Regions from separate parts of the Motilimonas thetidivivens genome, predicted to be linked through region 2. Evidence: predicted binding sites of a transcription regulator. Region 2 holds the regulator's gene; the other holds the start of a gene.
The links. The regulator MetJ, encoded in region 2, represses methionine synthesis genes. The targets are predictions, from matches to a motif close to TAGACGTCTAGACGTCTA.

Region 1: metE (5-methyltetrahydropteroyltriglutamate--homocysteine S-methyltransferase) is a predicted target of MetJ. The motif match lies at 2,033-2,050, and genes of this name have one in related genera.

The regions. Positions count from the first base shown of each region.
Region 1 covers NZ_JBKFDK010000030.1:6,816-11,221, forward strand. The annotation lists gene metE (5-methyltetrahydropteroyltriglutamate--homocysteine S-methyltransferase) at 1-2,005, opposite strand, end outside; gene ACK8OT_RS17580 (hypothetical protein) at 2,180-2,584, opposite strand; gene ACK8OT_RS17585 (substrate-binding periplasmic protein) at 2,766-3,512, opposite strand; gene ACK8OT_RS17590 (DUF4397 domain-containing protein) at 3,757-4,406, shown strand, end outside.
Region 2 covers NZ_JBKFDK010000023.1:33,087-37,492, forward strand. The annotation lists gene tuf (elongation factor Tu) at 1-820, shown strand, start outside; gene ACK8OT_RS15550 (hypothetical protein) at 991-1,407, opposite strand; gene metJ (met regulon transcriptional regulator MetJ) at 1,596-1,919, opposite strand; gene metB (cystathionine gamma-synthase) at 2,223-3,386, shown strand; gene ACK8OT_RS15565 (bifunctional aspartate kinase/homoserine dehydrogenase II) at 3,389-4,406, shown strand, end outside.

The DNA.
Region 1 (4,406 bases), on a different contig from region 2:
CAATCGACGGCAGAATATCGTTAAATTCGCAGTAACACATGTGAGTGTGGATTTGCGTTTCATCTTTCACGCCACTGGCGCTGATACGAAATGCCTCGGTTGCCCAATCTAGGTAAGGGGTTTTGGCCGCTTCTTTGAGTGGCAAGCCTTCACGTAATGCCGGCTCATCAATTTGGATCACCTTGATGCCTGCGGCTTCCAATGCAACCACTTCATCGCGAATGGCGAGGGCGATTTGTTTGGCACAGGTTTCACGACTGATATCGTCGCGGTTAAAGCTCCAGCAAAGAATGGTAATGGGGCCGGTGAGCATGCCTTTCATTGGCTTTTTGGTTAACGATTGGGCAAAGGTGCTCCAACTGACCGAGAGCTCACGGCTACGTTTGACGTCACCATAAATGATGGGCGGCTTAACACAGCGCGAGCCATAACTTTGCACCCAACCAAATTGAGTGAAGGCAAAACCGTCGAGCAGTTCACCAAAGTATTCCACCATGTCGTTACGCTCTGGCTCACCATGTACCAGTACATCCAGATCCAGCGCTTCTTGTGCGGCGACCACTTGGCGGATCTCGGCCTGCATGGCTTGAATGTATTGATCTTGATTGATCTTGCCTTGCTTGTAAGCGCTACGCGTTTGGCGTATGTCGGCCGTTTGTGGGAACGAGCCTATGGTGGTGGTTGGGTAAGGTGGCAGATTTAAATGGGCTTGCTGCTGCTTGATGCGCGTTGCAAAGTCGCTATAACGTTGGCTAGCGGCACTGGTTAGATTCGCCACGCGTTGTTTGACTTCGTCATTGTGAATTAACGGCGAGGTGGCACGCAGTTCAACCACTTTATCGCTTTCGGCTAGCCAAGCTTGGCTGTTAGCCGCTTGTGGGTCGTTTACAATTTGCTGCAACTGGTTTAGTTCATTGAGTTTTTGCTTGGCAAAGGCAAGCCAAGGCTTGATGGCTGCATCGAGTTTTTGCTCGGAATCCAAATCCACTGGGCTATGCAATAAGCTACAAGATGGGCTGAGCCAAAGCTGATCGCCTAACAAATCTGCCACGGGTTTGAGCTTATTAAAGGCGCTGCGCAAGTCACTGCGCCAAATGTTACGGCCATTGATGATGCCCGCAGACAGCACCCAGTCGGCCGGCCATTGTTGCAAAATAGGTTTAAGTTGCTCTGGTGCGCGCACTAAGTCGATATGTAAACCATCGATAGGTAATGCCAGTGCGAGGGCTTGGTTATCGGCCAAGCTGTCAAAGTAGCTCGCTAGCAGTAGTTTAGGGCGGTTGGCTTGCAAGGCTTGATAAGCGGTTTGATAAGCATCTTGCCATTGTTTGGGCAGATCTAGCACTAAAGCTGGCTCGTCGAGTTGTACCCAAGTGACGCCAAGTTGCTTAAATTGGTTTAATAGGTCTTGGTAGGCTGGTAATAGATTGGCTAGTAGGTCTAGCTTATCAAAGTTGCCTTGCGCTTTACCTAGCCATAGGTAAGAAATAGGGCCTAATAGCACCGGCTTAGGTTGTAAACCGGCGGCGATGGCTTCTTTAACCTCATCAAGTATCTGGCTGTAACTTAATTCAAACTTCTGGTTTTGTTCAAATTCTGGCACTAGGTAGTGATAGTTAGTATCAAACCACTTGGTCATCTCACACGCGGCCGATGGCGGTTTGCAACAACCGTGATGTTCGCCTTGTTTATCATCGCTGCGACCACGTGCCATGGCAAATAAGGTATCTAGGGTGATCTGACCATCTTGGCTACGGTGTCTGGCTGGGATCACGCCAAAGGTAGCGGAAAGGGTGAGCACATGGTCATACCAAGCAAAATCCCCCACTGGGACAAGTTCAACGCCTGCTTGCGCCTGCTGTTGCCAATTGTGTAAACGTATCTGCTTACCTGTTTCTAACAGGTTATTCAGCCCAGCTTTGCCTGACCAATATTGTTCTAATGCATGTTTTAGTTGGCGTTTGTCGCCTATGCGGGGGTAACCCAGTGATGAAATTTTAGCCATGATAATGTCCCGTTTAAAATTAAGTTGTAGACGTTTAGATGGCTATTAGTATTTTTCATTAACGATTGTGAATCAATCTCATAATACTTGTTTTAATTATTAGATATATTCATGTTGAGGTGGGGTTATATGGTTTCGAGAGAATAGGAGCCGTTTGATTTTTGGTTCGGTCGATTATCGAATACTAAGGGCTTGGGCAATTTGTCTTTGCATTATCCATTCTTGTGCGGCTTCGATATCTCGATATACACCCGTATTGAGGGGGGAGGTTTCCGTATAGGCACTCCACATGCGTGATAAGCCATAAATCACATCTTTGTTACTGACGATGGCGATGAGCATATGCGGGTTTACTTGTAACGCGGCCTTGTCTTGCAGCGCTATTTGCCAAATGTCTTCATGGCTTAGGTCTAACTCTGTCACGTCGGTGTAGTTTAAGATTTGGTAATGGGTGTTAATAACATCACTGCTTGACTGATACAGCGAAGCCTTGAATTGAGAAAGATCATCGAAGGAAATGTCGCCCGTTGCTTTGACGATCAAACCGCCATCATTGTTACGTTTAATGGAAAAGGGCATCGTTACTCCTCAATAAATACTGTTCAGTGTAAAACTTGGTGCGTCAACTTAGCACTAATATTGGCTTAACTGGCACAGATTTTTGCTTTTGTTTGAGCATAATTTGCACTCCATCTTAGATTATTTTTCAACAATTTATTCAATGTTAATTATTTGTTTTGATTATATTTTAATCCTGTTCTTATTGAGATAAATGTTGTTTTGTCAGTTTGTCATAGGTACCGTCATTTTGGATTTGGCTCAGGGCTTGTCGCAGCCGCTCAACGGTTGCTTGCGGTGTATCTAAACCCATCGCCATATACAGCTCGGTACCGCTAAATGAACTGATGCTGTGAACCAGTTTAAGCTCTTGATCCAGAGACAGACCTCTTAATCCAAGATAGTAACTGGCGGTTTCTTTTGAGACGGGCCATAAATCTATGCGGCCTAATAAGAGTTTTTCTAAATTAGCTTCGTGGTTGTTATTTCGTTGTAGGTTGGTAAAGCCATGTAGCAACAAAAACTGCTCAATATAATCATCACGTATGCTGCCCACTTGATATTGTCTGGCTTGCTTTAGTTGGCTAAACGGTTGGATATCTTGGCGCGATTTTAAGCTAAAAAAGTGGGATTCAATGGTTGCAATAGGGCCTATCCAATAAAAATAGGGCTCGCGGTGTAGGGTGCGGCTGATGCTATAAATCAGGGTGTTAGGGTTGCTCTTGGCTAGATGGTAGGCGCGAGACCAAGGCAGCACTTTGATTTGATAGGAAAAGCCCGCTCGCTGCAAAGTGGCTTGCACAATTTGGCTTGCTAGCCCTTTTACTTCACCTTGCTGGGTATAGTTATAGGGGGCATATTCTTCGGTAACAACATCGAGAGTGACAGCCTGCAAGCAAGACATGCACATCATATAAAGCAAGGAGGCCAAAATCAGTCTGTGGTTCATGTTTTATAACCAATGGGAGCTTCCACTAAGCATGGTCTATTTTTTTCCTTGCTCAAATTATTGTGATCAAGCTAATAATTTGAGTGTAGTTTGCCAAGGTGAGTTAATTAATCGAAAAATAAATGTGATCGCATTGTTAACAGGTTGCGTAATTGGTTGAGCGAAGGGGATATACATTCATTGGTGGATGCAACCTCTTGAGTGAACAAAACAACAATCACTGATACATCCAAGGAAGCAATGCATGAAAACGTTTAATAAGATTTTACTAACTTCAATTATCACCGCCACTTTAGCTGCTTGTGGTAGCAGCGATAACGATGATCCTGTGGTAGAGAACGCTTATCTTCGCGTTTTACATGCTGCAGCCGACGCCCCCAAAGTTAATGTTTGGCTAGACGGTAAACCTGCTTTAGAAGGTGTTGATTACCAACAAACATCAGGCCAACTTAAGGTGACAGCCGGTAGCCATACGGTTCAGGTTGATGCTATTTTACCTGACGGTAGTACTTTGACTGTGGTGCCTGAAACCACCTTAGATCTAATGAAAGACATGGAATACAACATAGTTGCATTAGGTAAGGCGGCCAAGATTGGCTCGGGTGATACCGATGAGTTTGGCCCAGAGATTGTTTCCCGTGATGCTGTTATGCCCGCAGGTGTGCGAGTGCAAGCGATCCATGCCGCACCCGATGCGCCAACCGTTGACATTTTTATTACCGAGCCGGGAGCCGATCTCAGCGGAGAAGCGCCGTTTGCTGATGATGTACCTTACAAAGCCTCAACGGGGGCGGTCGAAGTACCTGCGGGCACTTACCAAATCCGTTTAACTAATGCAGATGATCCTAGCGTCGTTTATTTTGACTCTGGTGCGGTTGATATAGCGGCTGGCTC
Region 2 (4,406 bases):
TTCTCGTCAAGTTGGTGTACCTTACATCATCGTATTCATGAACAAATGTGACATGGTTGACGACGAAGAGCTACTAGAGCTAGTAGAAATGGAAGTTCGTGAACTTCTATCTGAGTACGATTTCCCAGGTGATGACCTACCACTAATCCAAGGTTCTGCGCTTAAAGCACTTGAAGGCGACGAAGCATGGGAAGCGAAAGTACTAGAGCTAGCTGAAGCACTAGACACTTACATCCCAGAGCCAGAGCGTGAAATCGATAAGCCATTCATCATGCCTATCGAAGACGTATTCTCAATCCAAGGTCGTGGTACTGTAGTAACAGGTCGTATCGAAGCTGGTATCGTACGTGTACAAGACGAAGTTGAAATCGTAGGTATCCGCGAGACATCTAAAACAACTTGTACGGGTGTTGAGATGTTCCGTAAGCTACTAGACGAAGGTCGTGCAGGTGAGAACTGTGGTATTCTTCTACGTGGTACTAAGCGTGAAGATGTTGAACGTGGTCAAGTACTAGCTAAGCCTGGTTCAATCACTCCACACACTAAGTTCGAATCAGAAGTATACGTACTATCTAAAGATGAAGGTGGTCGTCACACACCATTCTTCAAAGGTTACCGTCCACAGTTCTACTTCCGTACAACTGACATCACTGGTGCTGTAGAGCTTCCAGAAGGTGTAGAAATGGTAATGCCAGGCGACAACCTTAAGTTTGTTGTTGAGCTAATCGCTCCAGTAGCAATGGACGAAGGTCTACGTTTCGCAATCCGCGAAGGTGGCCGTACAGTTGGTGCTGGTGTTGTTTCTTCAATCATCGAATAAGATCGATTGATGTGAAACACAAAAAGGTCGCTTCGGCGGCCTTTTTTATTGCCTGAACAAAATGTGAGAGATGATATTAGATGGATCAGATATTAAGTAGGGATTTGGACGGGGTAAATATGTAGGCTCGGGTTAATGCTTATAGGCATTAACCCGAGAGTAGCGATGAACTATTGTTCGACCGCTTCTGCAGCTGCTTTTGCGGCGGCTTCTTTTTTCGCCTTTTGATACATATCTTGGCGATAACGCTCTATGCCTTGAGCGTGACGATGACGGTAATAACCCGCGTTTATATAGTCTTTACATACCTGATTGGGCGGTAATCCCGCCTTGCCTAGTTTAAAGCCTTCTTCTCCATGACAGACTTGGCTATAGGTTAGGTCATAACTGAAATCGTAAATGGCGTGAGCACTTTGTTCGTCAAATTCATCACAGTTTGAATAGTCGATTGTCAGGTTTTGATAGCGTTCAATGCCTGCGGTTGCATCGGCAACAGCCACCGACTTTATTGCTTCTTCGGCGCACTCAGTTGCAGCGAAGGCTGACAAAGATAAGGTACTACATATTACAACAGCGAAAAGTCGCACAATAAGCTCCCTGCTTAATTTAACCTAAGTGTAATCTAGCAGGATCGCTAAGGAGTGAAAAGCTACTGGACTAAAAATTGTGTATTGAGACAGCTGGATACTTAAGCCAGTTTAACTATATCCATTAGGCGTAGTTCAACAAATGCGTCGCACTGGCTAGTTAGTTGAGAAAGGATAGGGTGCTTGGATTACTCGGTTTCATACTCATCAATGCTGATACCCTTTTCAATCATGATTTTCTTCACTTGTTCGGGTAGGCCATCGTTTTGATCTTTACGTAAGTCATTATCCTCGGGCAAGGGTTGGCCCGTATAAGCATGCAAAAAGGCTTCGCAGAGCAGTTCACTATTAGTGGCATGGCGTAGGTTATTGACCTGACGACGGGTGCGTTCGTCGGTTAATATTTTAAGCACCTTGAGCGGGATGGACACAGTGATCTTTTTTACTTGCTCACTTTTTTTACCGTGTTCAGCGTAGGGGCTGATGTATTCACCGTTCCATTTTGACGTCATGCTAATTTACCCTTATCAAATATCAGGCTTATTCTAACCTCTCACGCAATATGAGGCAATCCATCGGTAAAGATGCTTAGATGGCTGAAAATGCTCAACAGGCATCTATGCCCAACAGGTACCTATTCATTTGAATGGCAGCGAACAAGCTTGCTGGCTAACTTCTATTGTCGTTCACATCCCCACTCAGGTAGACTAAGTTTGTAAAAAATCAATCTAGAGCCGTTTAGACGTCCAGAAGTGTTGACGTCTTGCTCCTGCTGGCTTAAAGTTGCGGGATATTTATTATGGAGTACTTAAATCATGGCGCAGTATAAGCAGGCCACTCAAGCCGTACGAACCGGCATCGAATCCGATACCCAACATGGCTCTGTGGTGCCACCTATTTATTTAAGTACTAACTATACCTTTGAAGGTTATAACCAAATTCGCGGCTTCGATTACAGTCGCTCTGGCAACCCAACTCGTGCCATTTTAGGTGAGGCCATTGCCAAGTTAGAAAACGGCAGTACCGGTATTGTGACTTGCTCTGGCATGGCGGCGGTTAACTTGATCACCGCATTACTTAGTCCTGGCGATCTTCTGGTTGCTCCCCATGACTGTTACGGTGGCAGTTATCGCTTATTTGATTGCTGCGCGAAGAAAAAAGCCTTTGATGTGAGCTTTATTGATCAGGGTGATGATGCGCAAATGGCGGCGGCGATTGCCAAAAAGCCGAAAATTGTCTGGCTAGAAACGCCCAGTAACCCATTATTACGTGTGGTTGATATCGCAAAAATTTGCCAGCAAGCAAAAGCCGTGGGCGCGTTAGTGGTCGTTGATAACACCTTCTTGTCACCCGCATTACAGCAGCCTCTTGAGCTCGGGGCGGATATCGTTATTCATTCAACCACCAAATACATTAATGGCCATTCCGATGTAGTGGCGGGCGCTGTGGTGACCAAAGATCCACAATTGGGTGAAGATTTAGCTTGGTGGGCAAACTGCTTAGGACTCACGGGTTCAGCGTTTGACTCTTATCTGACCTTACGCGGCATTCGTACCTTAGGCGCGCGCATCCGCAATCACCAAGAAAATACCAACGCCATCCTTGCCTACTTACAAACTCAGCCTTTGGTAAGTAAAATCTATCACCCAAGCTTGCCTGAGCATCCCGGCCATGAAATAGCTAAGCGCCAGCAAAAAGACTTTGGCTCTATGTTTAGCTTTGATCTTGATGCTGATGAGCAAGGTTTACGGGTATTTTTTGATAATCTGAAATTATTTTCATTAGCCGAATCCCTTGGCGGCGTTGAGAGTTTAGTTGCTCATCCTGCAACCATGACTCATCGCGCCATGAGTGATGAAGCACAAGCGCAAGCGGGTATTTTCAATACCCTGATTCGTTTATCCGTTGGCCTCGAAGATGCTGACGACTTAATCGCCGATTTAGATAATGCCTTTAAGGCTATGGCGCAGGAGAAGTAAAGGTGAAACAAACAAGACATGTGCACAAATTTGGGGGCAGCAGCCTAGCTGATCCAAACTGTTTTCGTCGCGTAGCGAATATTATCGACAAGTATTCGACTAGCACAGATCTGATTGTCGTTTCTGCAGCGGGTAAGACCACCAATCGGTTAATCGAAATTACCGAGTATGCGAAAGATGGCGATAGTGCGGCGGCGGTTTCACTTGCTTCTTTATCTGATTTCCAGCGTAACCTTGTCACCGAATTACTCGACGGCGAGTGGCAAAGTGAGGCGTTAGCAGCCTTAGATAACGATTTAACGCGTCTTGCCTTAATTCTTGAAAACAAGCTAGACCGTTACCAGAGTAATGAAATTTTAAGCTTTGGTGAAGTTTGGTCGGCTCGTCTATTAGCGACTTACTTACAACAAATCGGTATGCAGGCCAGCTGGTTAGACTCACGCACTTATTTAAGCGCCGAGTTTGGTGTTCAGCCTGTGGTCGATGTTGCGCTCTCGCGTGAAAAGTTAACTCAGCAATTACTGGGTCGTGAACAACATCGTGTGGTGATCACCGGTTTCTTTGCTGCTGATAGCGAAGGCCATACCGTCACCTTAGGCCGTAATGGCAGTGACTACTCAGCAACAGTAACGGGCGCCATCGCCAATGCCGTCTCCACTACAATTTGGAGTGATGTAGCCGGTGTATTTAGCGCCGATCCGCGTAAGGTAAAAAATGCGGTGCTAATGGAGCGCTTATCACTTGATGAAGCGGCTGAATTGTCACGCCTTGGCTCACCTGTACTACATGCTCGCACGCTATTACCTGTGATTGAAAGTTCACAGCGTTTAAGCCTGCGTTCAAGCTACGCACCCGACGAAGGCTCAACCCAAATTGTACGTCGCCAGCATAAACTCGGCGCGGCCAAGATTGTGACCGGTTTAGAGCAAGCCTGCGTCATTGAGGTAGAGTTAGATCCTGAATACGATCTTGTTGCACTAAAAGCTGAGCTGCACCATGCCCTGAGCGCTAAGTTTGTTA